DNA from 3 places in the Sulfitobacter sp. M39 genome. Region 2 is predicted to be linked to each of the others. Evidence: riboswitches for the same ligand, from Rfam matches in the RefSeq annotation. Region 2 holds a riboswitch; each other region holds the start of a gene.
What was found. Region 2 has a riboswitch for cobalamin ahead of GLP43_RS00365 (DUF1636 family protein). Riboswitches for the same ligand answer to the same signal wherever they lie in the genome.
Positions count from the first base shown of each region.

Region 1 (10,541 bases), 1.1 Mb from region 2:
CAGTTTAGCCACCACATGTTCGTACCCGCGATCCAGATGGTAGACACGGCTGACGCGCGTTTCGCCTTCGGCGGCCATACCGGCAAGGATCAGAGAAATCGACGCGCGCAGATCGGTCGCCATCACCGGCGCACCTTTCAGCTTTTTGACGCCATGCACCGTCGCGGTGCCGCCTTGGACCTCGATATCGGCCCCCATGCGGATCAGCTCGGGCGCGTGCATAAAGCGGTTCTCAAAGATTTTCTCTTCCAGCACCGAGGTGCCCTCCGCCGTACACAGCAGCGCCATCATCTGGGCTTGCAGGTCGGTGGGAAAACCGGGGAAAGGTTCGGTGGTGACATTCACCGCGTTGATCATCCCGTTGCGCCGCGCAACTTTCAGACCCTTGTCCGTCTCGGTCACGTCGATCCCTGCCGCGTCAAGCTTTTCGCAGAAAGCCGACAACAGGTTGATGCGCCCGCCCAGCAATTCAACCTCGCCACCACACATCGCCGGGGCAAGCATATAGGTGCCAAGTTCGATCCGGTCGGTCACAACACGGTGGGTCGCCCCATGCAGGCGGTCAACGCCCTGAATCTCGATCCGGCTGGTGCCGTCGCCTTCGATCTGCGCGCCCATGGCACGCAAACAATCCGCGAGATCCACGATCTCGGGCTCGCGGGCGGCGTTGTTGATCACCGTCGTGCCCTTGGCCAAGGTCGCCGCCATCATAATGTTCTCGGTCGCGCCGACAGAGGCAAAGGGGAAGTCGATGACCGCACCTTTCAATGCCCCGCCTTGCGCCTTGGCGTGCAGATAACCGTCACGCAAGTCGATCTCTGCGCCCATCAGCGCCAGACCATCGGTGTGAATATCCATCGGCCGCGCACCAATCGCGCAGCCGCCGGGCAATGATACCTGCGCGTGCCCTTCGCGGGCCAGCAGCGGCCCCAGCACAAGGTTCGACGCGCGCATCTTGCGCACGATGTCATATTCGGCGCGCGTATTGATCTCGCCATGACACGACATCGCCAGAACCTGACCGTCCTGCATCGATGTCACCTCTGCCCCCAAGGACCGCAGCAATTCGGTCATGGTGCGGATGTCGGACAGGCGCGGCGCGTTGGTCAGGGTCAGCGGCTCTTCGGACAGAAGGGTCGCGGGCATAAGCGTCAGACAGGCGTTCTTGGCCCCCGCAATCGGAATTTGCCCCGACAGCGCACCGCCGCCTTTGACCACAATCGAATCCATCGTTCAGCCTTCCTTGGTTTGGCCGGTCGGCCCGTTATCTGTCTGCGCGTTATTATTTTGCGTGTCGTCGCTTTGGCTTTTGTCGCTGCGCGCACGCGCTTGCGCCTTGCGTCGGCCCATATTGGCTTTCAGCGCGGCTTTCAGCCTGTCTTCCCGCAATGCATTGGGTTTTGGCGGCTTTTGTGGGGCGGTATCCTTTGACATGTCGATTGTCTAGCGCAGCGGACCGATATGGTCCAGATTACGCTTGCACCATATTGCGAATGGGTCTAATCACCCGCCCACAGTGCTGGAGTAGCTCAGTGGTAGAGCGCGTCATTGGTAATGACGAGGTCGGGAGTTCAATCCTCCCCTTCAGCACCAGATCCCCCCTTTAAACATATCGCTTTGCCCTGATGCCTTATTTATTTGGCGTTGCGGTTTTGGCATGTGCCATGGATGCGCCTGAGGTCGTCGTCGCGCCCTCCGCACCGGAACATCCCGAATCACGATTAAATAAGAAAACCCCGACCGCTTGCGCCGCCGGGGTTTTGATTTTCACGTGAAGCAATTTAGCCGCGGTATGTCAGACCGGCAAACAGACGGCCCTGATCGCGGTGGCGCCCCCCGTGGACCGACCCTGCAACAGATGCCACACCGGCAATCAGTGACGCGGCGGCCAGCACAAAGGCGGTCAGGATACCGGCGTTGCGCGCGGTTTGCGCAGCCTCAACCGCTGCTTCTTTCGCCTCTGCCGCAGCTTGTTCAGCCTCGGCCTTGGCAGCGGCAACAGCGTCTTCGACTTCCTGACGTGCTTCCTGCGCTTGGGTCACGATCTGGTCCACGCGCTCTTTCGCCTGAGCCTGGGTCAGATCGGTGCGTGCGGCAACAGCACCGGCAAGATAGGTCCGGTCTTCCTCGCTCACCTCACCCGTGCGGTAGATATTCGCGACGATGCTGGCGGTCTGCTCTGCCAATTGCTCGGGATCGGCGGTGACCGGGTCAACCTGATTGGGGCGCAAAAGCTGGTTCGACAGGTAATCTGTCGGATCATTCTTGGCCTCATCCGGGATAGCAGCACCCGCCGCATCGGCCAGACCGGAGGCAGCACCCCCAACGGCAGAGCCCGCAGCCTCGACGACCGTACCAGCTGCTTTGCCTGCACCCGCAGCAACATTGCCCGCGGTATTAGCTGCAAAGCTCAGCGCGCTTGATAGCATCACGGCGGTGATCACAGACCCGAGGCCCCAAACAACCAAACCGTTGATCCCGTCACGTGCGGTCACTTCGTCATCCGTGGCGCTTTCGACGCGGCGGCGCATGCGGCCCGCGATATAGCCACCGGCCAGATAGGACGCGACCAGCGTGATCACCATCCACAGCGCGGTCAGCACCAGTTCAAGCGTCGATGAATTGTCGGTTCCGTCCAGCGTGATCGACGACAAGCCAAGCGCCGCGCCGAAGGCGGTCAGCAAGAGCCCGATTGCCACAGCCACAACGGTACCCGCGAAAATTGCGGGCCAGTCGACATAGGATCCATCGGCAGTTTTTTCAGTGAGTGTCGTGTTCATGTAAATGCCTCCCCGGCGTTAGTTTACGCAAGACCGATCAGCGACAATACCGCCATGACCACGACCACAAGACCTACGAGATAAATGATACCGCCCATTTGGAAGAACTCCTCTATGCGTGCCGCACGCGGTATGCGTCGGCTTCACAAAGGCAACGTCAGGGAACCGGCATGGTTCCGCTGATGATACAAAATACCCGCACTGCGGGAGGTGACGTCGCGAACGACGAGGAACCGCCTAAGGATCGCCCTGCCACGTGCCGTCAAAGATCATCTCGTCCACGGGGAGCCGTTTGCTCCAGCCTTTCACCTCAAGTTCGGGCGTCTGGTAAAGCTCGTCCACGTGGCCCAAACACAGGTAGCCGACGATTTCTATCCGGTCGGGGATCTTCAGCAGGTCACGCAGATCGGCATCGCGGAACACGCTGACCCAGCCCAGCCCGATGCCCTCGGCGCGGGCGGCAAGCCAGAGGTTCTGGATCGCGCAGACCGTGCTATAAAGATCCATGCTTTGATTATGGGTGCGCCCCAGCACGACCTTGCCGCCACGGCTGCGGTCACAGGTCACGCAGATATTGACCGGTGCCTTGCGGATGCCTTCGAGCTTTAGCGACCTATAGGTTGTCTGGCGGTCGCCCTCGAACATCTGGGCGGCTTCCTCGTTGGCGCGGTTGAAGGCGTGCCAGACCTGATCGCGTGCGGCCTGATCCCGGATGACGATGAAGTTCCACGGCTGTGACAACCCGACGGACGGTGCGTGATGCGCGGCGGTTAGTATGCGGTGTAACACATCCTCGGCCACTGGATCGGGTAAAAACTGATCGCGTACATCGCGGCGGGTAAAGATCGCCTTGTAGACGGCGTCGCGTTCAGCATCTGAAAAAGGCGCAGCGGGTGCCAGCGCAGAGGGTATCGGCATTGTTCAGTCCCCAACAATACGTTTATGCGCCAATCCCGCTGTCCATGCGGGGCAAGCTGTACTGTCTGGCCGGTCTTCTGACTTAGGGTCGTTTGGTCCGCGCGCCTTCCCGGAATATTCCAGTGGCCTATGCGCAAACCATCCCCATTACAGCGTTGGGCACGTGCCGGAGTTTCACCAGCTTCCCGATTCTTCCGCGAGGCGGACACCAGACCCGGCCATTGGGCCACGGCTGTCCGCCCGGAACAAGCCCTAACGCGGGGATCAGCCGCGTTTGGTTGCGAAAATCTTCTTCATCACGGCGTCGAACTCGTTCCACGAGATGACAGCCTTGTTGCCTGCATAGCCGTGATAATAGGACCGCCCGTTAGAGGTCGGGAAACCGGCCCAGATACGTGCGAGGTTTTCCATAAAGCGGTGGCGGCTGATCTTGCCCTTCTTGAACGCATTAAACCCCGCATCGACCAAAAGGATATCTGCCAGCCCGTCCTGCACCGCCGAGGTAAAGCGGTCATTCTTGCTCAGGCCCGCCTGTCGCACCAGACTGCGCAGCGTGGATGGAATGAACTGGTATCGACCGATGGCATGCGGTTGGCCCGGCGTGCGGTCGATCCAGCGGTAGATCTCTCCGATGGTCATTTGTGTCGGACGCTGTGGCGGCAGCCGTTTGGCCCCGTATTGCACGGCGTCATAGCCCTTCGGACCCGCCTCGGCCCAAGCGATGAGGCTTTTGAGGTCCGCGGCAGTGCTGACCCCGCTTAGCTCTTGGAAGGACCGGCTGCGGCTGCTCACGGTCTTGGACCGGACCTGCGCTTTGGGCTGGACCTTATGGCGCAGCTTGATCTGCCCCTGCCCTGCGGATTGCATAACGTTGAACGAGATGTCGCTTTGCATGGCAGAGCGCGCACCGGACAGGCTGAACCCTTCGGCGCTGACAGTGGTAGCGGCCAGAAGTGCCGCGGTTGCGATAATTGGTAGTGTGCAAGTAACTTTCATATCATCCCCCATGATGAAAAAATTTGTCATGGGACCATGGTGACCGCAGACGCCCGCGCTTTCATTTGCGCAAGCAGGTGGGTCGGAGCCATGGACGGATAGGGCGGCATATCTTTTGGGATAGGGCGCTATCCCGCGGTGCGGTTGCCCCCTCCGTTCAGACGGGCTTGGGCAGTGCGGCACGCGGATCCGCCCCGGTGTTTCACCCGAATCCAAAGAGGGGATTCGCGGTAAACCACGGAAAAAACGCATAGCCCGCGCCCCGCAAACGGGGCGTCAAGCCCGCTTCCGGGGGCTAAGCCATGATATTCATTTACTTAATTCCCGCGCAGCGGTGGTCGTTTTGTCGGAGTTGCGCTATGATTAGTCGCAAATACATAAAATGGAGAGCATCTAATGACAGATGAAACGTCGCCGGGTATCCCGACACCCGACGGGGCCGCTGCCGTAATCGACACGGATTACGAGATCGGCCAAGACAACAAAGAAGGCAGCGTGGGGCCCTTCGGCTTCGACATTCACAACCCGGTCTTCGCGATCTCGGGTGTGTGTATTGTTGCCTTTGTATTCTACACCCTCGCGCTGCCCGAACACTCTGGCGCGCTATTCACATGGCTGTTCTCGTCGGTGACAAAGGGCTTTGACTGGTTCTTTATCTCTGCCGGCAACATCTTTGTGCTGTTCTGCCTGCTGCTGATCATCACGCCTTTGGGCCGTGTGCGCCTTGGCGGGGCCGAAGCAAGCCCTGACTATACCTACCTTGGATGGTTCTCGATGCTGTTCGCGGCGGGCATGGGCATCGGTCTGATGTTCTATGGCGTCTCTGAACCGCTATCGCATTTCTCGAGCTCCATGGGTGGCACTGCTGTTGGCGAAGACGGTCTGCGCACCGATTGGGCACCTTTGGGCGCGGCCGCGGGCGATCAAGCCGAAGCGGTTCGTCTGGGGATGGCGGCCACGATCTACCACTGGGGCCTGCACCCTTGGGCGATCTATGCCGTTGTTGGTCTGGCGCTGGCGCTGTTCAGCTATAACAAGGGTCTTCCCCTAACCATCCGCTCTGCCTTTTACCCGATCCTGGGGGAACGCGTCTGGGGCTGGCCCGGTCACGTGATCGACATTCTCGCCGTATTTGCAACGCTCTTTGGTCTGGCGACATCGCTTGGTCTGGGGGCCACGCAAGCCAACGCGGGCTTGAACGAGCTCTTTGGTCTGGCGGTTGGCCCAACAACTCAGGTTCTGCTGATCACCGGCATCACCGCGGTGGCGACCGTGTCCGTCCTGCGCGGCCTTGATGGCGGCGTCAAAGTCCTGTCAGAGATCAACATGGGTCTGGCGTTCCTGCTGCTGGCGTTTGTGCTGCTGGTCGGACCGACATGGGCAATCTTGTCGACCTTTGGATCGTCCCTGCTGGCCTATGGTGAATACCTGCCGGCCCTGTCCAACCCCGTTGGCCGTGAAGACGTGAACTTTATGCAAGGCTGGACGTCGTTCTACTGGGCATGGTGGATCAGCTGGTCACCTTTCGTCGGCATGTTCATCGCCCGCGTCAGCCGTGGCCGTTCGGTCCGCGAATTCCTGACCTGCGTCCTGCTGATCCCAAGCGTGGTCTGCGTCCTGTGGATGAGCGTCTTTGGGGGCATGGCAATCGATCAGGTGATCAGCGACGGCTACACCGCCGCGCAAGAAGCCGAGCTGCCACGCCAGCTGTTCGCCATGCTGGATGCGCTGCCGCTTGCCGGGATCACATCGCTGATCGGGATCGTCTTGGTCATCGTGTTCTTCGTGACCTCGTCTGACTCCGGCTCGCTGGTGATCGATACGATCACGGCAGGCGGCAAGGTCGACGCACCTGCGCCACAGCGCGTGTTCTGGTGCATCTTCGAAGGTGCCGTAGCGATCGTGTTGCTGCTGTCTGCGGGCGGGCTCAAGTCGCTTCAGTCGATGGTTATCTCTACCGGATTGCCCTTTACTGTGGTGCTGCTGTTCCTGTGCTACGCAATCTTCCGCGGCCTGCGCGCCGAAATGAAGACGCAATAACACCGCAATAACCGACGTTTGTGCTTTGCCAGTCAAAGCACCTGATACCCCCCGCCGCCCCGTGCAGCGGGGGGTATTCATTTGCGCGATACAGACACACAAAAAATCGCGCAAAGTATTCCGACTAAAACTGTCGGATTGACATACCCTATAATTTCAATCAGGTTTGTGGGAACGTCTAGCCACCCCGCCCATGATCACGGGGACGCCCGACACATGTGATGTGAGGAGTCCCACGATGAGACCATTCCCCAGAACGCAGACTGCCGTTCACCGTCAGGACCAAGCCGCAGGGCTGTCTGGTGATCAGTGCCGCGTGCAACGTTCTTTTTCCATGACCATTGATAGAGCAGCCCTATGACATTTCATGCCCCCCCAAAGACCCAAGCCCCGATGAACGCGCTGCCGACCTACTCTGCCCGCGACCTGACTGAAGGCGGAGATCTGGCCCAAATCGTGCTGGATACCCAGACCTACACCCTGCGAATCACACGCGCTGGCAAATTGATCCTGACCAAATGAATGACGCACATCAGCACCCCGGCGGTGCCCCGGTAGGGTTCATCACAGAGCTAGACAGCCTTCAGGCCGCGTCGGTCATCTATCTGCGGATGTGGTGTGACGGGCCTGATGCGCAGGAAAAAGTCAGCAGCGATTTTGCCAGCGTCCTCGGCCACACCAACGGGAGCAAGGCGCTCGCTACGTTTGAACAGCTATGCTCGCTTTGTGCACGGTTCGGGCGGCGGCCTTTGATGCGCCATTCGGTCACGTGCAAATGTCTGGGATCGGACGAATCCTGCTTTGCGAACTTCATCGCCACGGCAACAGACGGGCAGCGCGAAGACGCGATGCTGATCGCCACGCTGCTTGTGCGCCCCGATATGGCCCCGCTGGTGGCATCACTCGCGGCGGATTTCGGGCTTGCGCTTAAACGGATGCGCCTGAGCGCTCCTAGCGAGGTCGCGCAAATGGAAGCAGCACCGACGCTGCATTAACGGGCGCTTCACACGCCCGATCGGCGCCTTATGTGCAACGCTACAACCCATTGAAATTTTTGTAAGGTTGCCGAAGTTTAATACTTGATTGTTTTTATCAGCCTTAGTAACCCGCCCGTGAATAGGTAGCCAATCGTCCAGACCAGCCCCCTAAAAACAGCCCGAATGGGCAATGACGAGGGCACTATGACTCAGACGAAAACACCACACAGCTTGCGTGGCCACACGGCCAGCCGCAGCATCGGCATGATGACGGCCGCCGCCATCGGCGCAACGTCTCCTGCAGCACTTTATGCGCAATCCAGCGACGAGCCGCTGCTGCTTCCCGGGATCGAGGTTGAAACCTCCGAGCCGCAGGCCGCCAAGCCCAAGCCACAACCCGCCAAGAAACGCGCCGCGGCGGCCCCTGCCCCCCGCGCGACACCAGCACCCGCCCCTGCACCCGTCGTGGCCGAGGCCCCCGTTGCTGCCGCCCCCGCCGCGCCCGTCGCTGGCGAAAACGGCTTGTCCCCCTACGCCAACCCCGAAGCCGGATATCAGGCCGTCCAATCGGGCAACTCGCTGCTGACGCAACCGCTGGTCGATACACCGCGCACCGTCACCGCAGTCACCCAGGAAGTGCTGCGCGACAAGAACGCGACATCGGTGCGTGAACTCGCCCGCACCACCCCCGGCATCACATTGGGCACCGGCGAAGGCGGCAACGCATTCGGCGACGTTCTGTTCATCCGCGGCTTCCGGTCCTCCAACGACGTCTTCATCGACGGCGTGCGTGATTCCGGTGTCGCCGTGCGCGAGACATTCATGGCCGAACAGGTCGAGATCACCAAAGGCCCATCGGGTTCTATCGGAGGGCGTTCGACCACCGGCGGCGCGGTCAATCTGGTGACCAAAAAGGCGCAGGACACGGACTTCGTCAAAACCACCACGACCTTTGGCACCGCCGATCTGGCGCGTCAGGAAGTCGACTGGAACAAGGTCTGGAACGACCGCTTCAAGACCCGCATCGGTGCCGTCGCCCAAGTCAGTGACGTTGCCGGCCGCGACGGTAGCAAAGACGACCGTCTGGGTCTGTCCATTGCAGCCGAATACGAAGCGACCGACCGTCTGACACTGGATTTCGAAGCCTACCAGCTCCAGATGAAACAGATGCCAGACTGGGGTGTGCCATGGGATGGCACCAACGGCGTACCCTTCACCGAATCCGCGGCAGGCCGTCCGACGCTGGACCGTGACACCTTCTACGGCAACCCAGACCGCGATTTCCACGATGCGACACAAAGCGTTGCCACTTTCGGCGCCACCTTTGAAATCACACCGGGCATGACCTTCACCAACCGCTCCCGTCTCAGCCGGACCGAGAACGACTATATCGTGTCGGCGCCTGAACGCCCTGACACCTCGGGTGCCGATCCGCAGAACTGGACGCTGACGGCCTCCCCCAAAAGCCGGTATCAGGTCAACGAGGTGGCGTCGAACACCAGCGAGCTTTCCTTTGGCTTCAACACCGGGTCGGCGCGCCATGACATGATCGCGGGCTTCGCGCTGTCGCGTGAAGAGATCAGCCAGCGCGGCTATGTCGGCCTATCCTCCGAAGTGGGGGGCGGCACTGCCGAGGACCGTCTCGAAGGGTGCTCTGTCGCGATCTACAACCCCGATGTCAGCGGCTGTTCCACAGCGACACCTGTCCGCAGCGCCGATGCGACGCTGACCGATGTCACCACACGGTCGCTGTATCTGAACGACACGATCACCTTTAACCCGCAGTGGCAGTTGAACCTTGGTGCCCGTCTGGATGACTACAGCGTCAGCCGGACCACCACGGAAGCCGGTGCCGATACGCTGTCGCGCGATGACACCATGTTCAACTGGAATGCCGGTGTTGTCTGGAAACCCCGCGACAACGGGTCGATCTATCTGTCCTATGCCACCTCCACCAACCCCGTCGGGGATGAACTGGACGCAGGCGGCGGCAGCTACAACGGGATCGATTCCTCGAACCTGCTGCTGGAGCCTGAAGAAAACACCGCGATTGAACTGGGCACCAAATGGCAGTTCGGCAACCTAACCGCCACCGCTGCGCTGTTCCAGACCACCAAGGACAATGCCCGTGAAAGCACAGGCGGCCGCGGCGCACCTGTTGTGACCACCGCGACCGGCGAATACCGCGTCCGCGGGATCGAACTGGGCTTTGGCGGCAACATCACCGAAAAGCTGAGCCTGTTCGGCGGTGCGACCCTGATGGACAGCGAAGTGCTGAAAAGCAGCAACCCCGACAACGTTGGCGAAGAGTTCGCGAATATCGCGCACGAGCAGTTCAACGTACTGGCCCGTTACGACTATAACGACCAGTGGAGCTTTGGCGGCCAAGCAACATGGCGCGGCAGCGTTCAGGGCGGCACATTCGCGGCCACCAACGGCAACAAGCTGCCCAGCTACTGGCGCTTTGACCTGATGGCAGATTACCACATCACGGATGATGCCTCGGTCAACTTCCGTATCGATAACGTGCTGGACGAAACCTACTATGACGCGCTGTACCGCTCCGGCACGCCCTTCGTTTATGTGGCACCGGGCCGCTCTGCGTCCATCTCTGTCAGCATGAAGTTCTAAACCACACACCAAGGCTGGCGGCGCAGACCCGCGCCGCCAGCCGATCCCCTCGAAAGGATACACCATGTTGCTTTGCGTCGAAAATATCCTGTCACCGCAGGAAGTTGCCCATATCCGATCGGTTATCGACACGGCCCAATGGGACGACGGCCGCAACACCGCCGGCGCGCAATCGGCGCAAACCAAGCGCAATCAGCAA
Region 1 is NZ_WMDZ01000001.1:1,123,408-1,133,948, reverse strand. It holds gene murA (UDP-N-acetylglucosamine 1-carboxyvinyltransferase) at 1-1,230, opposite strand, end outside; gene GLP43_RS05535 (hypothetical protein) at 1,234-1,434, opposite strand; tRNA gene GLP43_RS05530 (tRNA-Thr) at 1,519-1,593, shown strand; gene GLP43_RS05525 (hypothetical protein) at 1,782-2,780, opposite strand; gene bluB (5,6-dimethylbenzimidazole synthase) at 3,018-3,698, opposite strand; cobalamin riboswitch at 3,749-3,926, opposite strand; gene GLP43_RS05515 (hypothetical protein) at 3,963-4,724, opposite strand; gene GLP43_RS05510 (BCCT family transporter) at 5,091-6,734, shown strand; gene hemP (hemin uptake protein HemP) at 7,092-7,256, shown strand; gene GLP43_RS05500 (hypothetical protein) at 7,253-7,729, shown strand; gene GLP43_RS05495 (TonB-dependent receptor) at 7,916-10,342, shown strand; gene GLP43_RS05490 (Fe2+-dependent dioxygenase) at 10,407-10,541, shown strand, end outside.
Region 1: it holds a riboswitch for cobalamin, as region 2 does, so the genes downstream of both, bluB (5,6-dimethylbenzimidazole synthase) here and GLP43_RS00365 (DUF1636 family protein) in region 2, are expected to answer to the same signal.

Region 2 (10,541 bases):
CACAACCAGTTGGCTGCGGCGCGGCATGTCCCCCCAAGGGCGGTCGAACTGGCTGCGCACGCGCTCGCCCACGGCCTGCACAAGCAGACGCATCGGTTTGTCCTGAACGGCGATATAGCCTTTGACGCGCAGGATTTTCTGCTCGCGCGCCAAGCGCAGAATGGCGGCCTCAAGCGTGGCGACATCGGCGACTTCGCCCATGTCGATCACCACGCTTTCAAAGTCGTCATGTTCGTGATCGTCATGCCCGTCGTGGTGGCTGGGGCGCGCGTCGATGTCATCTTCGGCGGCAGCTTCCAGACCCAGCACAACGCGGGGGTCGATCACGCCTTCGGTCATCGGAATGATCGGCAGCTTGCGCGGCGCATGCGCCTCGATCACCTTGCGCGCGGCCTCGACGCCCTCGGGGCCCGCCAGATCGGCCTTGGACAGCAGCACGATGTCGGCGCAGGCGATCTGGTCCTCAAAGACTTCGGACAGCGGCGTTTCGTGGTCCAGACTGTCATCGGCATCGCGCTGTGCGGCCACGGCCTCTAGATCGGGGGCGAACTGCCCGCTGACCACGGCTTCGGCATCGGCCAGGGTGATCACGCCATCCACGGTGATACGCGACCGGATCGCGGGCCAGTCAAACGCCTTGAGCAAGGGCTTTGGCAGCGCCAGCCCCGACGTCTCGATCAGGATGTGATCAGGCGTTTCAGGCAGGGCCATCAGCGCTTCGATCGTGGGGATAAAGTCATCGGCCACGGTGCAGCAGATACAGCCGTTTGCCAGTTCGACGATGTTCTCGGCGGGGCAATTATCAATCGCGCAGGATTTCAGGATGTCGCCATCCACACCGGCGGTGCCGAATTCATTGACCAGCACGGCCAGACGCTTGGAGCCCGCGTTCTCCATCAGGTGACGGATAAAGGTGGTTTTGCCAGCGCCCAGAAAGCCGGTGATCACGGTAACGGGGATTTTGGTAAGGTTGGTCATTCGGTAGGCTCCTGTGGGGGAATGCGGGCGATGGATTGTTTGCGGAAGACCACGGGGCGTTCGCGCCAGGGCACCACGCCATCAGATGTCTGGGCATAGGCAGAGACGCCATTCACGATATCGGACAAATGCGCGTCAGTGTCGAGATCGCCGTACACATAGGTCCAGCGCGACGGGCCACCCGACAGGACCATCGAACAGCCCCGAGAACAGGCCGACAGACATTCGGCACCGCGCAGCTGCACACCGTCGGGCAGATGCCCCGACAGCGCGTCAAACAGCTGTTGCCCGGGGCGCGGCGCGTCCTCGGCGGTGATCTGACCTGCGCGACAGGTGGTGCAGATGGTGACGGTGACCGGTTGATCCGTGGTGGTCATATCTTGCCTCATACGTCGATGGGCCAAGGGGGATCGCCAGCAGCGAACGACATGCGAACAGCGTTCTAGGCCAGTCGCGAAACACCCCGTTCGCCCGTTACAAACTATGCTGGCAGGTCTCCCGGCTTGCGGATCTAAGGCAGCTTGCCTTGCGAACCTTCACCTTCCCAGCCTTTGGGCCAGTGGTTGAAAGTTCTCTCCGGTCACGGTCGCGGGGGCGGCTGCGCTTGGCGCTGACCCAAGGCTGGATCAATGCGTATCGCGTTCCCTCTTCGCCTGTCTGGGACAGGAACCAACATACGCCCTGCATTGGTCATTTGCCCGCCCCTGTCAAGCGACGCCTGTCATAACGCAGGGGCCAAACCCGCTTTGCGCGGATTTTCCCGTTGGCGGCCAATGCGCAGCGTCACCCGCGGATGCTTGACGGGATCACCGCAGGCTGACACCAAGGGCTGCACAAAAAACACGAGGTCCCGCCATGCCCACCCGCGCCATCATGATCCAGGGCACCGGATCGAATGTGGGGAAATCCATGCTGGTGGCGGGCCTGTGCCGCGCGGCCACGCGTCGGGGGCTTTCGGTCGCGCCGTTCAAACCGCAGAACATGTCGAACAACGCCGCCGTCACCGAGGACGGCGGAGAGATCGGCCGCGCACAGGCCCTGCAAGCGATTGCCTGCGGGCGGTCCCTGTCGGTGCATATGAACCCCATCCTGCTGAAACCCGAAACCGACAGCGGGTCGCAGGTGATCGTGCAAGGGCAGCGCCACAGCACCCTGCAAGCGCGTGACTTCAGCAAGGCCCGGGCAGGGTTGATGGCCCCCGTGCTCGAAAGCTTCGGTATCCTCGGGCAAAGCGCCGACCTGATCATCGTCGAAGGCGCCGGCAGCCCGGCAGAGGTGAACCTGCGCCAGAACGACCTTGCCAATATGGGCTTTGCCCGCGCCGCAGGTGTACCCGTTGTATTGGCCGGAGACATCAACCGTGGCGGCGTCATCGCCCAGATCGTCGGCACCCAAGTGGTGATGGACCCGCAGGACGCGGCGATGATCACCGGCTTTCTAGTCAACAAGTTCCGCGGCGATGTGAGCCTTTTTGACGAAGGCTACCGCGAGATTGAACGCCGCACCGGCTGGACGGGGTTCGGCACATTGCCGTGGTTTGCCAATGCGCATTTGCTGCCTGCCGAAGACGCGGTGGACCTGTCGCGCGCCCCCTCCGACGGCGGGTTCCACATCGTCTGCCCCATGCTCTCGCGCATCTCGAACTTCGACGACCTCGACCCGCTGGCGGCGGAGGCTTCGGTGCGGCTGACCATGGTCCCCCCCGGCACGCCGCTGCCCGCGGACGCCGATCTTGTGATCCTGCCGGGCACGAAATCCACCCGCGGCGATCTGGCTTTTCTGCGCGCCCAAGGCTGGGACATCGACCTTTATGCTCATGTGCGGCGCGGCGGCGCGGTGCTGGGAATTTGCGGCGGCTACCAGATGCTGGGCCGGTTTATCGAGGATCCGCAGGGCTTCGAGGGGCCTGCAGGGCGCGAAGAGGGGCTGGGCTTGCTGGATGTCGAAACCCGCATGGCCCCGGACAAGACCCTGACCCGCGTCACCGCCGACCATGCCGCCACGGGCACGCAGATCGACGGCTATGAAATCCACATCGGGCAGACGGTGGGGGCCGATTGCGCCATGCCCTTTGCGCATATCAACGGCATCCCCGACGGGGCAGGGTCGCGCGATGGCAAGATCACCGGCACCTATCTGCACGGGCTCTTTACCAACGATAGTTTCCGCAGTGCCTGGTTGGCGCAACTGGGGCTGAGGGCAGGGCCGAGCTCCTACAGTCAGACCGTAGAAGATACGCTCGACGCGCTGGCTGACCATATGGAAACCCATCTGGACGTGTCCGCCCTGCTGGCCTGTGCCGCACCGGTTGCATAACGCCAGCGCTGACCTTTGGTCACGATCACGACGCTTGCTTAATTTTGTGATCGCGGGGATACATGCCGTCAAATTTACGCAAAGGACCCTTTGTTATGGAACGTAACCTGACCCTCGTTGCGCTGTTCGCTGCCCTGATTGCAGCACTTGCGTTGATTCCGAAATTCTCGCTTGGCTTTGGCGTACCAATCACGGCGCAAAGCTTGGGCATCATGCTTTGCGGGACCGTGCTGGGGGCCAAACGCGGCGCGCTGGCCGTGCTGCTTTTCTTGCTGCTGGTCGCTTTGGGTCTGCCGCTTCTGGCCGGTGGCAACGGTGGGCTGGGTGCCTTCATGCTGCCGTCCTCCGGCTTCCTGATCGGCTTCCCCGTGGCGGCCTTTGTCACCGGCCTGATCGTCGAAAAATGGTACGGGCCCTCGCTGACCATCGTTGCGGCGGTTGCCTCGGTCATCGGCGGGATCGTCGTGCTCTATATCTTCGGGATCATCGGCCTGTCGATCGCGCTGGATAAATCACTGCTTGAATCCGCCGCGCTGGTGACCGTGTTCATCCCCGGTGACATCATCAAAGCGGTGCTTGCAGGCTTTATCACCAGCGGTCTGGCCAAAGCGCGCCCCGCCAGCGTCCTGTCGCGCAGCTGATCCGACGCAAAGCCTGGAACAGCGAAAGCGCCCCTAGAGGGGGCGCTTTTTTCGTTGCCAGGACAGACGAAGCCTTACGCCCGCGCATAGACATCCTCGTAGCGGATAATATCATCCTCGCCAAAATAGCTGCCGGTCTGTACCTCGATCAAAACCATGGGCAGTTTGCCGGGGTTCTCCATCCGGTGCACGGACCCTAGCGGGATGTAGATCGACTGGTTCTCGCTGATCAGTTTCACGGTGTCATCCACGGTCACTTTCGCGGTGCCTTCGACCACGATCCAATGTTCCGACCGGTGGTGATGGCTTTGCAGGCTCAGGGCTGCACCGGGGTTGACCACGATGCGCTTCACCTGAAACCGCCCGCCGATCACAAGGCTTTCGTACCACCCCCAAGGCCGATAGTCGCGCGGCAGCTGCACTGCTTGGCTGGCATCCCGTTGCTTGAGCGCATCAACCGCTTCCTTCACCCGCTGCGCCTGCGATTTATCCGCCACCAGCACCGCATCGCCCATGGCGACGGCGATGATATTGTCCAAACCGATGCCGACCAGCTGCAATCCGTCGGTTTCAGACCGCAGCAGCGTGCCCGCACAATCAATCGCCGTGGCATTGTCAGAACAGACATTTCCCGCCGCGTCCGGCCCGCTTTCCAGCCAGACGGCATCCCAACCGCCCAGGTCGGACCATCCGGCGGCGAACGGCATCACCGCGAGGTTGTCCGCCTTCTCCATGATTGCATAATCGATAGAGATATCATCGGCTTGCCCCCAAGCCTCGGGCGCGAGACGGGTCAGCCCCAGATCAGAAGTCGCCCCGTCAAGCGATGCGCGCACCGCGCGCACCATCTCGGGCGCGTGGGTCTGATAGGCCGCAATTATCGTCTGCGCCGTGAACAGGAAGATCCCGGCGTTCCACAGGAAATTCCCCGCCTGCAGCATCCCCTGCGCCTGTGCGCGATCCGGCTTTTCGACAAAGCGCGCAAGGGGTTGCGGGGTTCTGGCGCGCGCGTCCGCCCCCTCGGCCAGCTCAAGATAGCCATAGCCGGTTTCGGCCCGCGTAGGCGTGATGCCAAAGGTCACCAGATTACCGGCCTGCGCGCGCGGCACCGCGGCTTGTACGGTCTGGGCAAAAGCATCGCAGTCGGGGATCACATGATCTGACGGCGCGACCAGCATCAGCGCTTGCGCGTCACTGCGCGCAATATACAGCGCCGCGGCAAGGATCGCAGGGGCGGTATTGCGCCCCTCGGGTTCGATCAGGATCGCCTGCGCCGCCCGTTCCACCTGCGCCAGTTGTTCGGTCACGATGAACCGGAACGGGTCGCCAGTCACCACAATCGGAGGGGCGAATCCGGGGCCGGTCAGACGCTTTGCCGAAATCTGGAACAGGCTTTCATCCCCCATCAGCTTGGCAAACTGTTTGGGGTAGCATTTGCGCGACAGGGGCCAAAGACGTGTACCCGACCCGCCGCAAAGGAGAATAGCGTGCATCATGAGAGGCAGTTAATCTGAAAAATTCTAACGAGAGATTAATCAAATGCGAGAGATTTAGCTGCGCAGGCGATCCTGTCGCAAAAACCAATCATACGTCTCCCGCAGCCCGTCTTTCAGATCGACCCGCGCGCGCCACCCCATGTCCGCCAGGCGCGAGACATCCATCAGCTTGCGCATGGTCCCGTCGGGCTTTGACGTATCGAACACCAGCCGCCCTTTGAACCCCGTCACCTCCGCCACCATCTGCGCCAGCGCCGCGATGCTGATGTCGCGGCCCGTACCGACGTTTATATGGCTTTGCATCGGGTGCGTCTGCGCAGCGTAGGCATCACGCGGCAGGCCCAGCACAAACAGCGACGCTTCCGCCATATCGTCCACATGCAGGAATTCCCGCATCGGTTTGCCGCTGCCCCAAATCACGACCTCCGCCGCCCCGTCGCGCGTGGCCTCGTGGAAGCGGCGGATCAGGGCGGGCAAAACATGGCTGTTCTCCGGATGAAAATTATCCCCCGGCCCATAAAGGTTCGTCGGCATCACACTGCGATAATCCACGCCATATTGCCGATTATAACTTTCGCAAAGTTTAATGCCCGCGATCTTGGCGATGGCGTAGGGCTCGTTCGTGGGCTCTAGCGGGCCGGTCAGCAGGGCCTCTTCCGCCATCGGCTGCGCCGCGTCGCGCGGATAGATGCAAGAGCTGCCCAGTTGCAGCAGTCGTTGAACACCAGCGGCGAACGCCTGATGGATCACATTACATTCGATCATCAGGTTTTCGTAAATAAACTCAGCGGGATATGTGTTGTTCGCCATGATCCCGCCAACCTTGGCGGCGGCGAGGATCAACACATCCGGTGCCTCAGCCCGCATAAGCTCACGCACCGCTGCCTGATCGGTCAGGTCCAGTTCCGCACGGGTGCGCGTCACCAGCTCCAACGCCTCCCCAGCATCCTTGCGCGCCTGCAACTGCCGCAAGATCGCTCCCCCGACCATGCCGCGATGCCCTGCGATATAGATCTTCCGCATGGGCCTACCCGTTCTCAAGCGGGATCGGCAGATCCAGACCGTGCTCTTTCAAAAGTGCATGCCGTCGTGCGACCTTCAGGTCATTCGCCACCATCTCTGCACACATCTCTTGCGCCGTGATCTGCGGTTCCCACCCGAGTTTTTTCTTCGCCTTCGCGGGTGACCCCAGCAGCGTCTCCACCTCGGCGGGGCGGAAATACTGCGGATCAATGCGCATTACTACATCGCCGCGGCTGACCGCGGGGGCATCCTCCCCAATGACGCTATCGACAACCGCACATTCATCCACGCCCGTCCCTTCAAACCGCAGGATGATCCCCAGCTCTGCCGCCGACCAGGTGATGAACTGGCGCACAGAGTACTGCACGCCCGTGGCGATCACGAAATCCTCTGCGACGTCCTGCTGCAGCATCATCCACTGCATGCGCACATAATCCTTGGCGTGGCCCCAATCGCGCAGCGCGTCGAGGTTGCCCATATAAAGACACCCCTCCAACCCCTGCGCGATATTGGCCAAGCCGCGCGTGATCTTGCGCGTGACAAAGGTTTCGCCCCGGCGGGCGCTCTCATGGTTAAAAAGGATGCCGTTGCAGGCATAGATCCCATAGGCCTCGCGATAATTAACCGTGATCCAATAGGCGTACATCTTGGCAACCGCATAGGGGCTGCGCGGGTGAAAGGGTGTTTCCTCCGTCTGTGGTGTCTCCTGGACCAAGCCATACAGCTCAGAAGTTGATGCTTGGTAAAAACGGGTCTTTTTTTCGAACCCCAGAAACCGGATCGCCTCTAACAGCCGCAGGGCCCCGTTGGCGTTCACCTCTGTCGTATATTCGGGCGTCTCGAAACTGACCGCGACATGGCTTTGCGCGCCAAGGTTATAGACCTCGTCCGGCTGCACCTCGCGCATGATCCGCGTTAGGTTTGAACTGTCGGTGAGGTCGCCATAATGCAGGATCAGATCGGGGTCATCCTCGTGAGGGTCTTGATAAATATGATCAATCCGCTGCGTATTAAGAGATGACGACCGCCGCTTGATCCCGTGCACCTCATATCCTTTGTCCAGCAGCAACTCCGCCAGATAGGACCCGTCTTGACCGGTGATGCCGGTGATCAGCGCGCGTTTTACCATCAGGGCCCCTAAACAAAAAATGTGCCTGCCCGAGGGGGCAGACACATCAACATTTACTCAACTTAGAGGATTCTGGCGAGTCTTGATGCAATCAGAAGGTTTGATCGTAATCGCCAACGTCCGGCTCTGTCCGGATCACCGCGTCCAGATCGGCAAAGATCGCGCGCAATTCGTCTTCGGATTCAGAGCTTTCGCAGACCACCACAAGGTTCGGCGTGTTCGAAGAGGCGCGCACCAGTCCCCAGCTGCCGTTGTCCAGGATCACCCGCGCGCCATTCACGGCCACGACCTCTTTAACGGGGCGGCCGCCCAACTCGGTCACGTCTTTCAACTTGGCGACGATCCGGTCGAGGATATCGTATTTGTCCTCGTCCGACGCATAGGGCGACATGGTGGGGGTGGAATATGTGTGGGGCAGGGCGCGGCGCAGGTCCGACATCTTCATGTCGGGGTTGCGGTCCATCAGTTTGCAGACTTCGACCGCGACGCGCATGCCGCAGTCATAGCCGCGCCCGATGGGTTCAGCCAGGAAGTAGTGGCCGGATTTCTCGAACCCCGCCAGCGCGCCCAACTGTTTGACCCGCCGTTTCATGTGGCTGTGGCCGGTTTTCCAATAGTCCGCCGTAACGCCATTGGCCTGCAAAACAGGGTCAGAGGCATAAAGCCCGGTCGATTTGACATCGGCGACAAACGTGCTGTTGGGGTAAATCGCGGACAGATCGCGCGCCATGATGACGCCCATCTTATCGGCGAAAATCTCTTCGCCCTCGTCATCCACCACGCCGCAGCGGTCGCCGTCGCCGTCAAACCCAAGCGCGAAATCCGCGCCCGAGGCTTTCACGCTGTCGGACATATCATGCAGCATTTCCATCGCTTCGGGGTTCGGGTTGTAATGCGGGAACGTGTAATCCAGCGTGTTGTGGCTATCGACCACCTCGACCCCCAGACGGCGGAACAGTTCGGGCGCAAAAGCGGCGGCGGTGCCGTTCCCCGTGGCGCAGACGACCTTGAGCTTACGGGTCATTTTGAAGTCACCCACCAGATCATCCAGATAGGCTTCGCGCACGCCATCGACGAATTCATATTTGCCGCCTTCGCGCTGTTCGCCACGCCCTTCCAGCACGATATCGCGCAGCTCTGCCATCTCGTCGGGGCCGTGGGTCAACGGGCGTTCAAAGCCCATCTTCACGCCGGTCCAGCCATTGGGGTTATGCGAGGCGGTGACCATCGCCACCGCAGGCGCATCCAGATGGAATTGCGCGAAATAGGCCATGGGCGACAGGCAGGGGCCGATATCCTTAACGTGAATACCCGCCTGCATCAGGCCCAAAATCAGCGCATTTTTAATCGATAGGGAATAGTCGCGGTAATCATTGCCGACAGCGATAACGGGCTCGATCCCGCGCTGTTGCATCTGCGTGCCCAGACCAAGGCCAAGCGCGGTGATGCCCGGCAGGTTGATCGCTTCGGGGTACTGCCAGCGCGCGTCATATTCGCGAAAACCGGTGGGGGCGATCATGGGGTCGCGCAGAAATTCCCATGTGTTCGGCGTGACTTTGGGCAACGGCTTGGTCATGAAATATCCTGATCTATCAGCGTTAAAATACTGCCCTCTTCGATAGAAGGAATGCGTACAGGGATCAACTGACAGCAAGGGCGCGGGACGGTTTGTTGCCGACGGGGCGGCAAGGTGCCGGTCAAACAACCGGCAGTGCCTGCGAATGGTTCCCAAAGAAAACGCCCCGCCCTTTTGCAAAAGGACGGGGCGGATAGGTCGCGATGCTGAGGTGCCTTAGCCGATGATGGCGTTCAACGTGGCCGACGGGCGCATCACCGCTTCGGTCTTGGCGGGGTCCGAATGGAAATACCCGCCCAGATCGACAGGCTTGCCCTGAACCTCTGCCAGCTCGGCCATGATCTTGTCCTCATTCACCGCCAGTTTTTCGGCGATGGGGGCAAAATGCTCGGCCAATGCGGCGTCGTCGCTCTGGCTGGCCAGCGCCTGTGCCCAATAGAGGGCAAAGTAATAGTGGCTGGCGCGGTTGTCCGGCTCGCCCACTTTGCGCGATGGGGATTTGTTGTTGTCCAGAATGCCCTGGGTCGCGGCATCTACGGCTTTGCCCAGGACGGCGGCCTTGGCATTGTCCTTCTGGTCCGCGAGGAACTTGAGGCTTTCCCCAAGCGCACAGAACTCGCCCAGGCTGTCCCACCGCAGGTGGTTTTCTTCAACCAGCTGCTGCACGTGCTTGGGGGCAGACCCGCCCGCACCGGTTTCAAACAAGCCACCGCCCTGCATCAGCTTGACGATCGACAGCATCTTGGCCGAGGTGCCCAGTTCCAGAATGGGGAACAGGTCGGTCAGATAGTCGCGCAGCACGTTGCCGGTGATCGCGATCGAATTCTCGCCCTTGCGGATTGTCTCAAGCGTTTGCCGCGTGGCCTTGGCGGGAGACATGATCTGGAACTTGTCGGCCACGCCCTTGGCTTCAAGGATCGGCTTCACATAGGCGATCAGCTCTGCGTCATGGGCGCGGTTCTCGTCCAACCAGAAGATCGCCTCGCAGCCCTCGGCTTTCTGACGGTCGATGGCCAGCTGCACCCAATCCTCGATCGGGGCCTTGCGGGCCGAGGCCGCGCGCCAGATGTCGTTTGCCTCGACGCTGTGCTCGGAAATCACGTCGCCATTGGCGGCGATCATTTTCACGGTGCCGTCAGCGGGGATCTCGAACGTGGTGGGGTGCGACCCGTATTCCTCGGCTTTTTGCGCCATCAAACCGATGTTCTGCACTGTGCCCGAGGTGGTCGGGTCCAGCGCGCCGGTTTCCTTGAAGTAATTAATGCTTTCTTCATAGACCGGAGCATATGAGTTGTCGGGGATCACGCAGTTGGTGTCGTGTTCCTTGTTGTCGGGGCCCCAGCCTTTGCCGCCAGCGCGGATCAGCGCGGGCATGGACGCGT
Region 2 is NZ_WMDZ01000001.1:57,269-67,809, reverse strand. It holds gene cobW (cobalamin biosynthesis protein CobW) at 1-978, opposite strand, end outside; gene GLP43_RS00365 (DUF1636 family protein) at 975-1,355, opposite strand; cobalamin riboswitch at 1,450-1,667, opposite strand; gene GLP43_RS00360 (cobyric acid synthase) at 1,834-3,294, shown strand; gene GLP43_RS00355 (biotin transporter BioY) at 3,390-3,935, shown strand; gene GLP43_RS00350 (mannose-1-phosphate guanylyltransferase/mannose-6-phosphate isomerase) at 4,010-5,431, opposite strand; gene fcl (GDP-L-fucose synthase) at 5,486-6,454, opposite strand; gene gmd (GDP-mannose 4,6-dehydratase) at 6,459-7,583, opposite strand; gene GLP43_RS00335 (phosphomannomutase/phosphoglucomutase) at 7,675-9,159, opposite strand; gene GLP43_RS00330 (NADP-dependent isocitrate dehydrogenase) at 9,376-10,541, opposite strand, start outside.

Region 3 (10,541 bases), 1.5 Mb from region 2:
TGGCGACTGGAGCTGTGACGTCACCGCCAGCTCTGCCGCGGATCTGCGCCGCGTGCGCCGCGAATGTGTGTCGATGGTGTTCCAGCAGTTCGGATTGCTGCCGTGGCGCACGGTGCGCGACAACGTGGCCCTTGGGCTGGAACTGGCCGATGTCCCCAAACGCGAACGGCTTGAACGGGCAGAGGCGCAGCTTAGGCTCGTCGGTCTGGCCGATTGGGCCGGCCGCAAGGTCAGCGAGCTGTCGGGCGGGATGCAGCAACGTGTGGGGCTGGCCCGCGCCTTTGCCACCGAAGCCCCGATTCTGCTGATGGACGAGCCTTTCTCGGCCCTTGATCCGCTGATCCGCACCCGGCTGCAGGACGAGCTGCTTGATCTGCAACGCGAGTTGAAACGCACGATCATCTTCGTGAGTCACGATCTGGACGAAGCCTTCAAGCTGGGCGGGCGTATCGCGATTATGGAGGGCGGGCGCATCGTGCAATGCGGCACCCCGCGCGAGATTTTTTCGAACCCCGCGTCGGACTATGTGGCGGAATTCGTGGCCAATATGAACCCGCTTGGCGTGCTGACTGCCCGCGATGTGATGGGCCCGCCCGCCGCGACATCGGACGGGGCCGTCGCCGCCGAGACGCCGGTGGCCGAGCTGATTGGCAAGATCGGCGGTGATGCGCAGGCGATCCCCGTGGTCGAGGACGGAGAGACGATCGGCACCGTGACCGCAGGCAGTATCGTATCGCGCTTGCAGTCCGAATGATGCTTTGACCTCAGGCACTTGGCGGGTCATCACTGCGCCACAGGACCGCGCAGCGCAGGGGATGACAGGATGACGGATCAGGAAAGCTCGGGCCGCGAAAGCAATGCGCTTGGCGTGGCGGGTGTGCTTTTTGCGGGCATCGTCTGGGGCACCACCGGCACCGCCGCGACCTTTGCCCCTGACGTGAGTGCTGCGGCGATCGGTGCCGCGGCGATGGGGATCGGCGGCATCGGGCAGGCGCTGCTGGCGCTGCGGGGCATCGCCCATGCGCGTGCGCAGCTTTGGCAGCAGCGTGGGTTGCTGCTGCTGGGGGCCTTGGCGGTGATGATCTATCCGCTGGCGTTCTATGGCTCCATGCGGTTGGCGGGGGTGACCATCGGGACCGTCGTCACCATCGGCACCGCGCCCCTGTTTGCCGCGCTGATCGAGTATGTGATGGAGCGTTCCTTGCTGACCCTCCGGTGGAGCCTTGGCGCGCTGGCGGGCGTGGCGGGCATGGTGCTGATCTGTCTGGCCGAGGGCGGGCATGGGGCCGCGGGGGGCGTCAATGTGCCGCTGGGGGTCGTGCTGGGTCTGCTCGGCGGGTTTACCTATGCGCTTTATAGCTGGACGGCGCGCGCGATGATGCTGCGCGGCCTGCGGTCGTCGGTAGCCATGGGGGCGACCTTTGGACTGGGCGGGCTGATGTTGATGCCGGTGCTGCTGGCGACCGGCGGCCCGCTGCTGGCTTCGTGGGGCAATGCGGCGGTCGGGCTTTATATGGCGTTTGTGCCGATGTTTCTGGGCTATATCTGTTTCGGCTACGGGCTGTCGCGGGTGCGGGCGAGTACGGCCACGACCCTGACGCTGATCGAGCCGGTGGTCGCAGCACTGCTGGCCGTTGTCGTGGTGGGCGAACGCTTGCCCCCCCTTGGCTGGGCCGGCGTGGGGCTGGTTGTGCTTTGCCTGTTGGTGCTGACCGTACCGACGGGGCGGGGCGCGCAGCCAGTGGCCCCGATCCCGCCCAAGTAGTATCAGATCGGCCTGACGCTGCGACATGGGTAAAATTCTTGCGCTTTTGCTACCTATATCACGGCGTTTTAGTCTAGAAGCGTCGCCAAGCCGCCCCATGCCCCGCCATGGCCCGATAGATTGCAATGACGACCTTACCAAAAAGGACCGCCACAGATGAGCGCCACAGCCCGTAAGACCGCCCCCATGCCGACGGATATTCTGGCCCGCAAAGGGGGGGCTCCGCTGGTGAGCCTGACCGCCTATACCACGCCGATGGCGCAAGTGATGGATGGCATCTGCGATTTCGTGCTTGTGGGCGATTCAGTGGGGATGGTGCTGCACGGGCTGCCCTCGACGCTGGACGTCACGATGGAGATGATGATCCTGCATGGTCAAGCGGTTCGGCGCGGGCTGACCCAGTCGATGCTGGTGATCGATATGCCCTTCGGCAGCTACGAGCAAAGCCCGGCCCAAGCCTTTGAGAACGCGGCACGCTTGATGCGCGAAACCGGCGCCGGTGCGGTCAAGCTTGAAGGGGGGGAGGTGATGGAAGACACCATCGCCTTCCTGACCAAACGCGGCATTCCGGTGATGGCGCATATCGGCCTGACGCCGCAGTCGATCCACACGCTTGGCGGGTACAAGGTGCAGGGGCGCGGTGCGGCAGCCACGCAGCTGATGGCCGACGCGCAGGCGGTGACGCGGGCAGGGGCCTTTGCCGTGGTGCTTGAGAAAGTGCCGCAGGCTTTGGCGGACCAGATCACTGAAACGGTCGCCATTCCCACCATCGGCATCGGTGCGTCAGCACAATGCGACGGGCAAATTCTGGTGGTCGATGACATGCTGGGGCTGTTCACCGCCTTCAAGGCGAAATTCGTAAAACGCTATGCCCATCTGGGCGATGACGCAAAGGCTGCGGTGCAGGCCTATGCCGATGAGGTCACGGCGCGATCCTTCCCCGGACCCGAGCATGTATTTTCTGACGAGGTTTCCAAAACATGACACCCGAAATTATCCGCACGCTGGTTGAACTGCGCAACAAGGTCGCCGGATGGAAAGCCGCGGGCGAAAGCGTCGCCGTGGTGCCGACGATGGGCGCGCTGCATCAGGGCCACCTGAGCCTCGTGCGGGCCGCCAAAGCGGCGTGCGACCGTGTGATCGTGACGATCTTTATCAACCCCAAGCAATTCAACAACCCTGAGGACTACAAGAACTACCCCCGCACCGAGGAAGAGGATGCGCGCAAGCTGATCGCGCTGAAGGCGGATGTCGTCTATGTGCCCGATGGAGAACAGATGTACCCCAACGGCTTCGCGACGACGGTATCGGTCGAAGGTGTCACCCAAGGGCTGTGCGGGGCGCATCGGGCAGGGCATTTTGACGGCGTGGCCACCATCGTGACCAAACTCTTTACCCAGACCCAGGCCGACAAGGCGTTCTTTGGCGAAAAGGATTATCAGCAGCTACAGGTGGTGACCCGTCTGGCGCGGGATCTGGACCTGCCGATAGAGGTGATCGGCTGCCCCACCATCCGCGAGGAGGACGGGCTGGCCATGTCCTCGCGCAATCTGCTGCTTTCGGATCGCGCCCGCACCTGGGCCCCCGAACTTCATCGCGCGATGGAGGAGATGGCGGAAGGGCTGCTGGCCGGAGGCGATCTGGAAGAGCTGCGCGCCGCTGCGGTGAAGCGGGTGGAACGTGCGGGCTTTACGCAGGTGGAATACCTTGACCTGCGCTCTGCTGACCGGTTGGAGGTGATGACCACGCCCGACCGCCCCGCACGTCTGTTGGCCGCCGCGTGGCTGGCCGGTGTGCGGCTGATCGACAATATCGCCGTCGGTTAAATCTTCATCGGTTAGCAAAGAAAAGCGGGGCCCGCGAAGGCCCCGCTGATCGTTTGGCTCAGAATGGGTCGGCGTTACTTGCCGCCGATGCTGAGGGCAGAGGCCATACCGGGGGCTTTGGATTCCCCGCCCAGCTTCTCGCGCACACCGGCCTCGATCTTGTCGCCAGTCTCCTTGTCGATATTGCGCCAGTATTCAAAGGCACGGACGAGCACCTTTTCGCTGACACCGTCGCAGAGGTGCCCCACGACATTCGACACCAGACGCTCGCGACCGTCAGCATCCATCACCTCGCGGACGAGCTTGCCAGCCTGGCTCCAGTCGTCATCATCGGGGCGCAGCGTATAGGCCTGGCGCACCATGTCGCCGTCGGAATACCATAGGCCAGCCTCGTGCTGGTGCGGCTGCGCGGATGGCCCACCGTAAGAGTTAGGCGCGTACACCGGGTCAGACACTTTCTCTGTCCGGCCCGCACCATCTTTCGAATAGCTATGGGTGGGCGAGACGGGCTTGTTGACCGGAATCTGCTTGTAGTTCACGCCAAGCCGCGCGCGGTGTGCGTCGGCGTAGGAAAAGCCCCGTGCCATCAGCATCTTGTCCGGCGACAGACCCACGCCCGGCACCATATTGTTCGGCTCGAACGCGGCCTGTTCGATCTCTGTATGGAAATCGGTGGGGTTGCGGTTCAGGGTCAGCTTGCCGACTTCGATCAGCGGGTAGTCCTCGTGCGGCCAGACCTTGGTCAGATCAAACGGGTTGATGCGATAGGTCTTGGCATCCTCGTAAGGCATGATCTGCCACTTGAGCGTCCAGCTGGGGTGGTTCCCGTCGCGGATGTTGTTGAACAGATCGGCGCGGTGGTAATCGCCGTTGGTCCCCGCCAGCTTGTCGGCTTCGTCTTGGCTAAGGTAGGCATTGCCGTCGCCCTGATCGGTGTGGAAGTGGAACTTGACCCAGAACTTTTCACCCTCGGCATTGACCAGCGAATAGGTGTGGCTGGAATACCCGTTCATCTCGCGCCAGTTTTTCGGAATGCCACGGTCGCCCATGAGATAGGTCACCTGATGTGCGCTTTCGGGCGAGAGCGTCCAGAAATCCCACTGCATGTCGTGGTCGCGCATGTTGTTATCCGCACGGCGTTTCTGGCTGCGGATGAACTGCTGGAACTTGATCGGATCGCGGATGAAGAAGATCGGGGTGTTGTTCCCCACCATGTCAAAGATACCTTCGTCCGTGTACATCTTGATCGAAAAGCCGCGCGGGTCGCGCCATGTGTCCGGGCTGCCGCGTTCGCCTGCCACGGTCGAAAACCGCATCACCACATCGCATTGCGCGCCGGGCTGGAAGATATTCGCCATCGTGTACTTCGACACGTCTTGCGTCGTCTCGAAGGTGCCAAAGGCGCCCGAGCCTTTGGCGTGTGGCTGGCGCTCTGGAATACGTTCGCGGTTAAAATTCGCCATCTGTTCCAGCAGATAGGCGTCATTTAGCACGATCGGGCCATCGGGGCCAACGGTCAGCGAATGTTCATCGCTTTGAACGCGAATGCCGGCGTCTGTGGTTGTGGGAGGGGTTTGCTTCTTGTCGGTCATCTGTAGCTACTCCTTCAGGATCCACTGGCAAAACCTGTAGCGTGACGGATGGTTCCCGACAAAATGCGTAAGGAGTTGGATAGAGGTGTGGCCTGTTGCGCGGCTTAATGGGTCGCCGTGTGAAAGCGGATCACCTGCGCGTTATCCGCCGGATCGACAAGGAAATGCCCGCAGACGCCAAAGACCTCGCGCAGGAGGGTTTCTGTCATGATCTCGGAGGGGGTGCCGATGGCGCGCAGCTTGCCATCTTGCAAGACGCAGATCCGGTCGCAGAGCGTGGCTTGGTTCAGGTCGTGCAGGGCGATGATCGCCGTTGTCGGCAAGCGCTGGATCAGCTCAAGGATCGACAGCTGGTGGCGGATATCCAGATGGTTCGTCGGCTCGTCTAGCAGCAGCACTTGCGGCCTTTGGGCCAGTGCACGGGCGATATGGACGCGCTGTTGTTCACCGCCCGACAGCGTGTGCCAGTGGCGGTCGCCAAAACCCGACAGATCCACATCCGCCAGCGCCTGCGTGACGATGGCGTCGTCTCCTGCGCTCCACCCGCGCAGGGCCGACAGCCACGGTGTGCGGCCCAGTTCAACGGCATGGCGCACGGTGATGCGGTCAGCCGTGTCGGCGTGTTGTTCAACCAGGGCCAGCCGTTGCGCAATGTCGCGCTGGCGCATCTTTGCAAGCGGCGCGCCGTCCAGTTCGACCCGCCCGCGCGAGGGTTTCTGAATACCGGCAAGCATATGCAGCAGCGTGGATTTGCCGGACCCGTTCGGCCCGATCAGCCCCAGCTTTTCGCCCGGCCGCAAGGACAGGGACACGTCATCGACGATGGCGCGGTTGCGCACTCGCCAGCCCAGTTCGTGACACGACAGGATCATGGCGATGTCCTTTTGCCGATCAGGATAAGCGCAAAGACCGGCGCGCCGACCAAAGCGGTCACGACTCCGATGGGCAGCACTTGGCCCGGTACAATCACCCGTGAAATCACATCGGCGAAGACCAGAAACACCGCCCCCGCCAGTGCAGATGCAGGCACAAGGATCGCATGTCGGTGACCCACGACGATCCGCATGGCATGGGGGATCACCAGCCCGACAAAGCCGATCGCACCGACCACCGAGACCATCACCGCCGTGACCAGCGCCGCCGTGCCGATCAGCAGCAGCTGCACGCGGCGCACCGGAATGCCCAAGGACGCGGCGCTGTCGCTGCCGAAGGTAAAGGCATCCAGCGCGCGGGCGTGCCACAGACAGGCCAGCAGCCCGATCATCGCCGCGGGCAGGGCGCTCAGGACATCGGGCCAGCGCACGCCCGACATATTCCCCAAAAGCCAGAACATGATGGCACGGGCCTGTTCGGCATTGGCCGATTTCGTGATCATCAGCGCGGTCAGGGCGTTGAACATCTGGCTGCCCGCAATACCGGCCAGCACGATCACCCCCGCGGCCCGTAGGCCCACACCGCCGCCCGCCGCCTGCGCCAGCAAGGCGACAAAGGCAAAGGCCACCAGCGCCCCGCTGAACGCACCGATAGACAGCGAGATTGCACCACCCCCCAGCCCGAGGATGGTCACCGCCACAGCACCCGTGGACGCCCCCGCAGAGATCCCCAGCAGATAGGGATCCGCCAGCGCATTGCGCAGCAGTGCTTGCAGCACGACGCCCGACAGCGCCAGACCGGCGCCACAGCACATTGCCACCACGGCCCGCGCCATGCGGTAGTTCCACACGATGCCCTCGTCGATCTTGTCGACCGCATAGCCCGCGTTCAGCGCCTTGTTGGCCAGCACCTTCAGCACCACCAGCGGCGGGATAGAGACCTCGCCGATGGCCGCACCAAACAGCAGTGCGGCCAGCAGCACCGGCGGGATGATCACCCACCAGTGCCACTGCGGCCTGCGCATCACAGAGCGGTCGATTGCGGTCATTCGGCCAGATCGAAACCGGACAGCGCGTCAGCCATCGTTTCCAGCGCATAGATCGCACGTACGGTCGGGTCCATCGCATGGGCATCCATGGTGATGATGCGGCCCTCTTTCACCGCGGTCATCTCGCGGGCGACGGGGTCGTTCATCAGGAAGGCGCGCTTTTTCTCGATGTCATCCGCAGGGAAGCGGCGACGGTCCATTTTGGCGAGCACGATGAACGTCGGGTCGGATTTCGCCAGAGTCTCCCATCCGACCAGCGGCCATTCCTCGGCCGAGGTCACGACGTTTTCAACGCCAAGCTTGTCCATCATATAGGCGGGCACACCCTGTTGACCTGCCACATAAGGGTCCGCCGCCATCTCGGACGACGAGAACCAGAACAACGCTGATGTACCCTGAGGCAGGTTCAGCGATTTGGCCTTGGCCACGGCCTTTGCTTCGCGCGATTGCAGGTCTTGCAGCAGGGCGGCACCGGCATCTTGCGCGTTGTAGATCCGGGCAAGTTCCTCGATGCTGGTATACAGCTGCTGGGTCGTGAACAGTTCAGATCGTGTGCCGTCCGCGCCGACAGAGTTATCCTTGGCCGCGCAATCGGTGGGCATCACATAGGTCGGCACGCCCACCTCGTGAAAGCTGTCGCGGGTGCCGACCATACCTTCGGGGCCGACGTGCCATTCATACATCACGGTGACCAGATCGGGGCGTTTACCCAACACGCTTTCAAAGCTGGGATCGTTATCCGCCAGCCGTTCAATCGCATCGTTGGTGTCTTTGAACTCTGGCAAAACAGGGCTGAACCAGACAGAGGTTCCCGCGATCCGGTCCTGCTGACCCAGCAGATACAGGATCTCTGTCGTGGATTGCCCGATGGTCACGGTGGTCTGGGGGGCCGCGTCAAAGCTAAGCGTGTGGCCGCAGTTATCGATGGTCAGCGGATAGTCTGTCTCTGCGCCAAGCGCGGTGCTGCCCGCAAGGCTCGCAATCAGAGTCAGGCTGGAAAAAAATGGTTTCATATCAAGGGCTCCGGTTGGTCCGATGCCGGGGTCTTTGAATAGAAAGACAAGGGGCTAGCCAAACGGCGCGCGGGCGCATTTTGGTCTGCGCGTGTGGTAAGATCCGGTCCCATCATCATCCTCTCCCGAGCAACCCCGCCCGGTGTTTCAGGTTCAGTGTCGGCAGGTCTCCTGACTGACGGATCGCGGCTGTCCCCGCCTTCCCGGACCTTGAGGCCCAGTGGCATGATGGAGGTAGCTCACCGTCTACAGTTGCGGGGGCAGTTCCGGTTCATCCAGACCAAAGCGCGGATGGCGAATTCCCTATTATTTCCCGAAGGAAACCGACCCGGTTTCGATGACAGTTGTCCGCCCACCCGTCAAGTTGCGTTTTTGGGGGCACCATCGTGTGACAAAGGCAAATGACGCAGGTTACAGTTCCGCAGAACGCGCTAGAGGCATGAACAACAAACGGATGGAAAACCAAGTGGCAGCCCGTAGGGGAGTCGAACCCCTCTTTTCAGGTTGAAAACCTGACGTCCTAACCGATAGACGAACGGGCCACTTAACTTGTGAGCGCTTCTTTAGGCAAAGCCATCGGCGGGCGCAAGTGGAAGCAGCGTGAGAAAGGGGGGAAATACGGCAAAAAATTCACGGGGTTTGATACCACATTCCTAAGTGCCATTGATGCGGGGCGCTTGACTGTCCGCTTGCTACGGCGTGCGCCGTGCCAGTCCAAACCGGCCCCGAACAGCGAACGAAACGCATCTCGCCCACATTCACAGCGTAGTATGTTGGGATGTCAGGGAAAGGCACAAGTGGCAGCCCGTAGGGGAGTCGAACCCCTCTTTTCAGGTTGAAAACCTGACGTCCTAACCGATAGACGAACGGGCCACTTAGCTTGTGAGCGCTTCTCTAAGGAATGCGGCGCAGGCGCGCAAGCAGAAATCGAAAGAAAATGAAAAATTTTTACGCAGGTGCCGCATCTTCCAGACGCAGCTGCACGGACTGTCGGCCGCGCCAGGTATTGATGTCCAGACGACCGGCCAGATGGAACCGTGCACCACCGTGGTTTTCCAGTGCCGGGCCAAGCGGGCCGTCAAATGCGCCAAAGGCGATGGCGTCCATTTTGGTGTTGTTGCCGTCGCCAAAACTGATCTTGAGGTGGCTTTCACCCACCCGCTTGGCAAAGCGGATCTGCATGTCGGCAAAGGCATATCGCGGGGCAGGGGCACCGGCCCCAAAGGGGCCTGCCTGCTCCACCTGCTGCGCCAGTTCCACCGTCGCGGCGGCGGGCATCAACATGCCGTCCAGCTTCAGGTCTGCCGCGCCGGCCAGATGCGCGCCCTGCTTGGCCAAGAGCTCTGACAGCCGCGCCATCGCTTCCTCCAGCTTGTCTTCGGCAACGGTCAGACCGGCGGCCATCTTATGCCCGCCGCCCTTGATCAGCAGCCCCTCCGCCGCCAGCCGCTGGATAGGCGCGCCCAGATCGATCCCCGAGACCGATCGGCCGGAGCCTTTGCCGATGCCATCCTCGAACCCGATCACGATCGACGGCCGGTTCGACGCCTCTTTAAGCCGCGAGGCGACGATGCCCACCACGCCCGGGTGCCAGCCCGCGCCCGAGGCCCAGACCAAAGGCGCGTCAAAGCCGCGGGCCTCTGCCTGATCCAGCGCGGCGGCGCGCACGGCGGTTTCGACATCGCGGCGCTCGGTGTTCAGCAGGTCCAGCTTTTCGGCAAGCGACTGCGCCTCATGGGGATCATCGCAGGCCAGCAGCCTTGCCCCCAGATCCGCTTGCCCGATGCGCCCGCCCGCGTTGATCCGCGGGCCAAGCAGAAACCCAAGATGATAGGCCGCCGGGGCCGTATCCATCCGCGCCACATCGGCCAAGGCGGCAAGCCCCAATCTGTCGCGCCGCGCCATGACGCGTAGCCCCTGACGCACAAAGGCGCGGTTCACGCCGATCAACGGGGCGACATCGGCCACCGTGGCGAGCCCCACCAGATCCAGCAGCGCCATCAGGTCAGGCCCGCGTGCGCCCGCTTCGCGCAGTTGGCGCCCTGCCTCGACCAGCATCAAGAACACCACTGCCGCGGCACAAAGATGCGCCAAGGCACCGTCTTCATCCTGCCGGTTGGGGTTCACCACTGCCAAGGCGTCGGGCAGGGTCTCTCCGCCCAGGTGGTGGTCCAGAATAACGACATCCGCCCCGACCGCCGCGGCCACCGGCCCATGCGACAAGGTCCCGCAGTCAACGCAGACAATCAGATCATGAGCCGCGGCCAGCTCGGCCATCGCGGCGTCGTTGGGGCCATATCCTTCGTCGATCCGGTCCGGCACATAAAGCGTCGCGGTGCAGCCCATCTCGCGCAGCCAGACCAGCAGCAGCGCGGCAGAGCTGCCACCATCGACATCATAATCCGCAAAAACGGCAATCCGCTG
Region 3 is NZ_WMDZ01000001.1:1,573,910-1,584,450, forward strand. It holds gene choV (choline ABC transporter ATP-binding protein) at 1-754, shown strand, start outside; gene GLP43_RS07570 (DMT family transporter) at 824-1,765, shown strand; gene panB (3-methyl-2-oxobutanoate hydroxymethyltransferase) at 1,922-2,749, shown strand; gene panC (pantoate--beta-alanine ligase) at 2,746-3,591, shown strand; gene GLP43_RS07585 (catalase) at 3,666-5,183, opposite strand; gene GLP43_RS07590 (ABC transporter ATP-binding protein) at 5,288-6,055, opposite strand; gene GLP43_RS07595 (FecCD family ABC transporter permease) at 6,052-7,080, opposite strand; gene GLP43_RS07600 (ABC transporter substrate-binding protein) at 7,101-8,117, opposite strand; cobalamin riboswitch at 8,262-8,460, opposite strand; tRNA gene GLP43_RS07605 (tRNA-Glu) at 8,585-8,659, opposite strand; tRNA gene GLP43_RS07610 (tRNA-Glu) at 8,916-8,990, opposite strand; gene recJ (single-stranded-DNA-specific exonuclease RecJ) at 9,066-10,541, opposite strand, start outside.
Region 3: it holds a riboswitch for cobalamin, as region 2 does, so the genes downstream of both, GLP43_RS07600 (ABC transporter substrate-binding protein) here and GLP43_RS00365 (DUF1636 family protein) in region 2, are expected to answer to the same signal.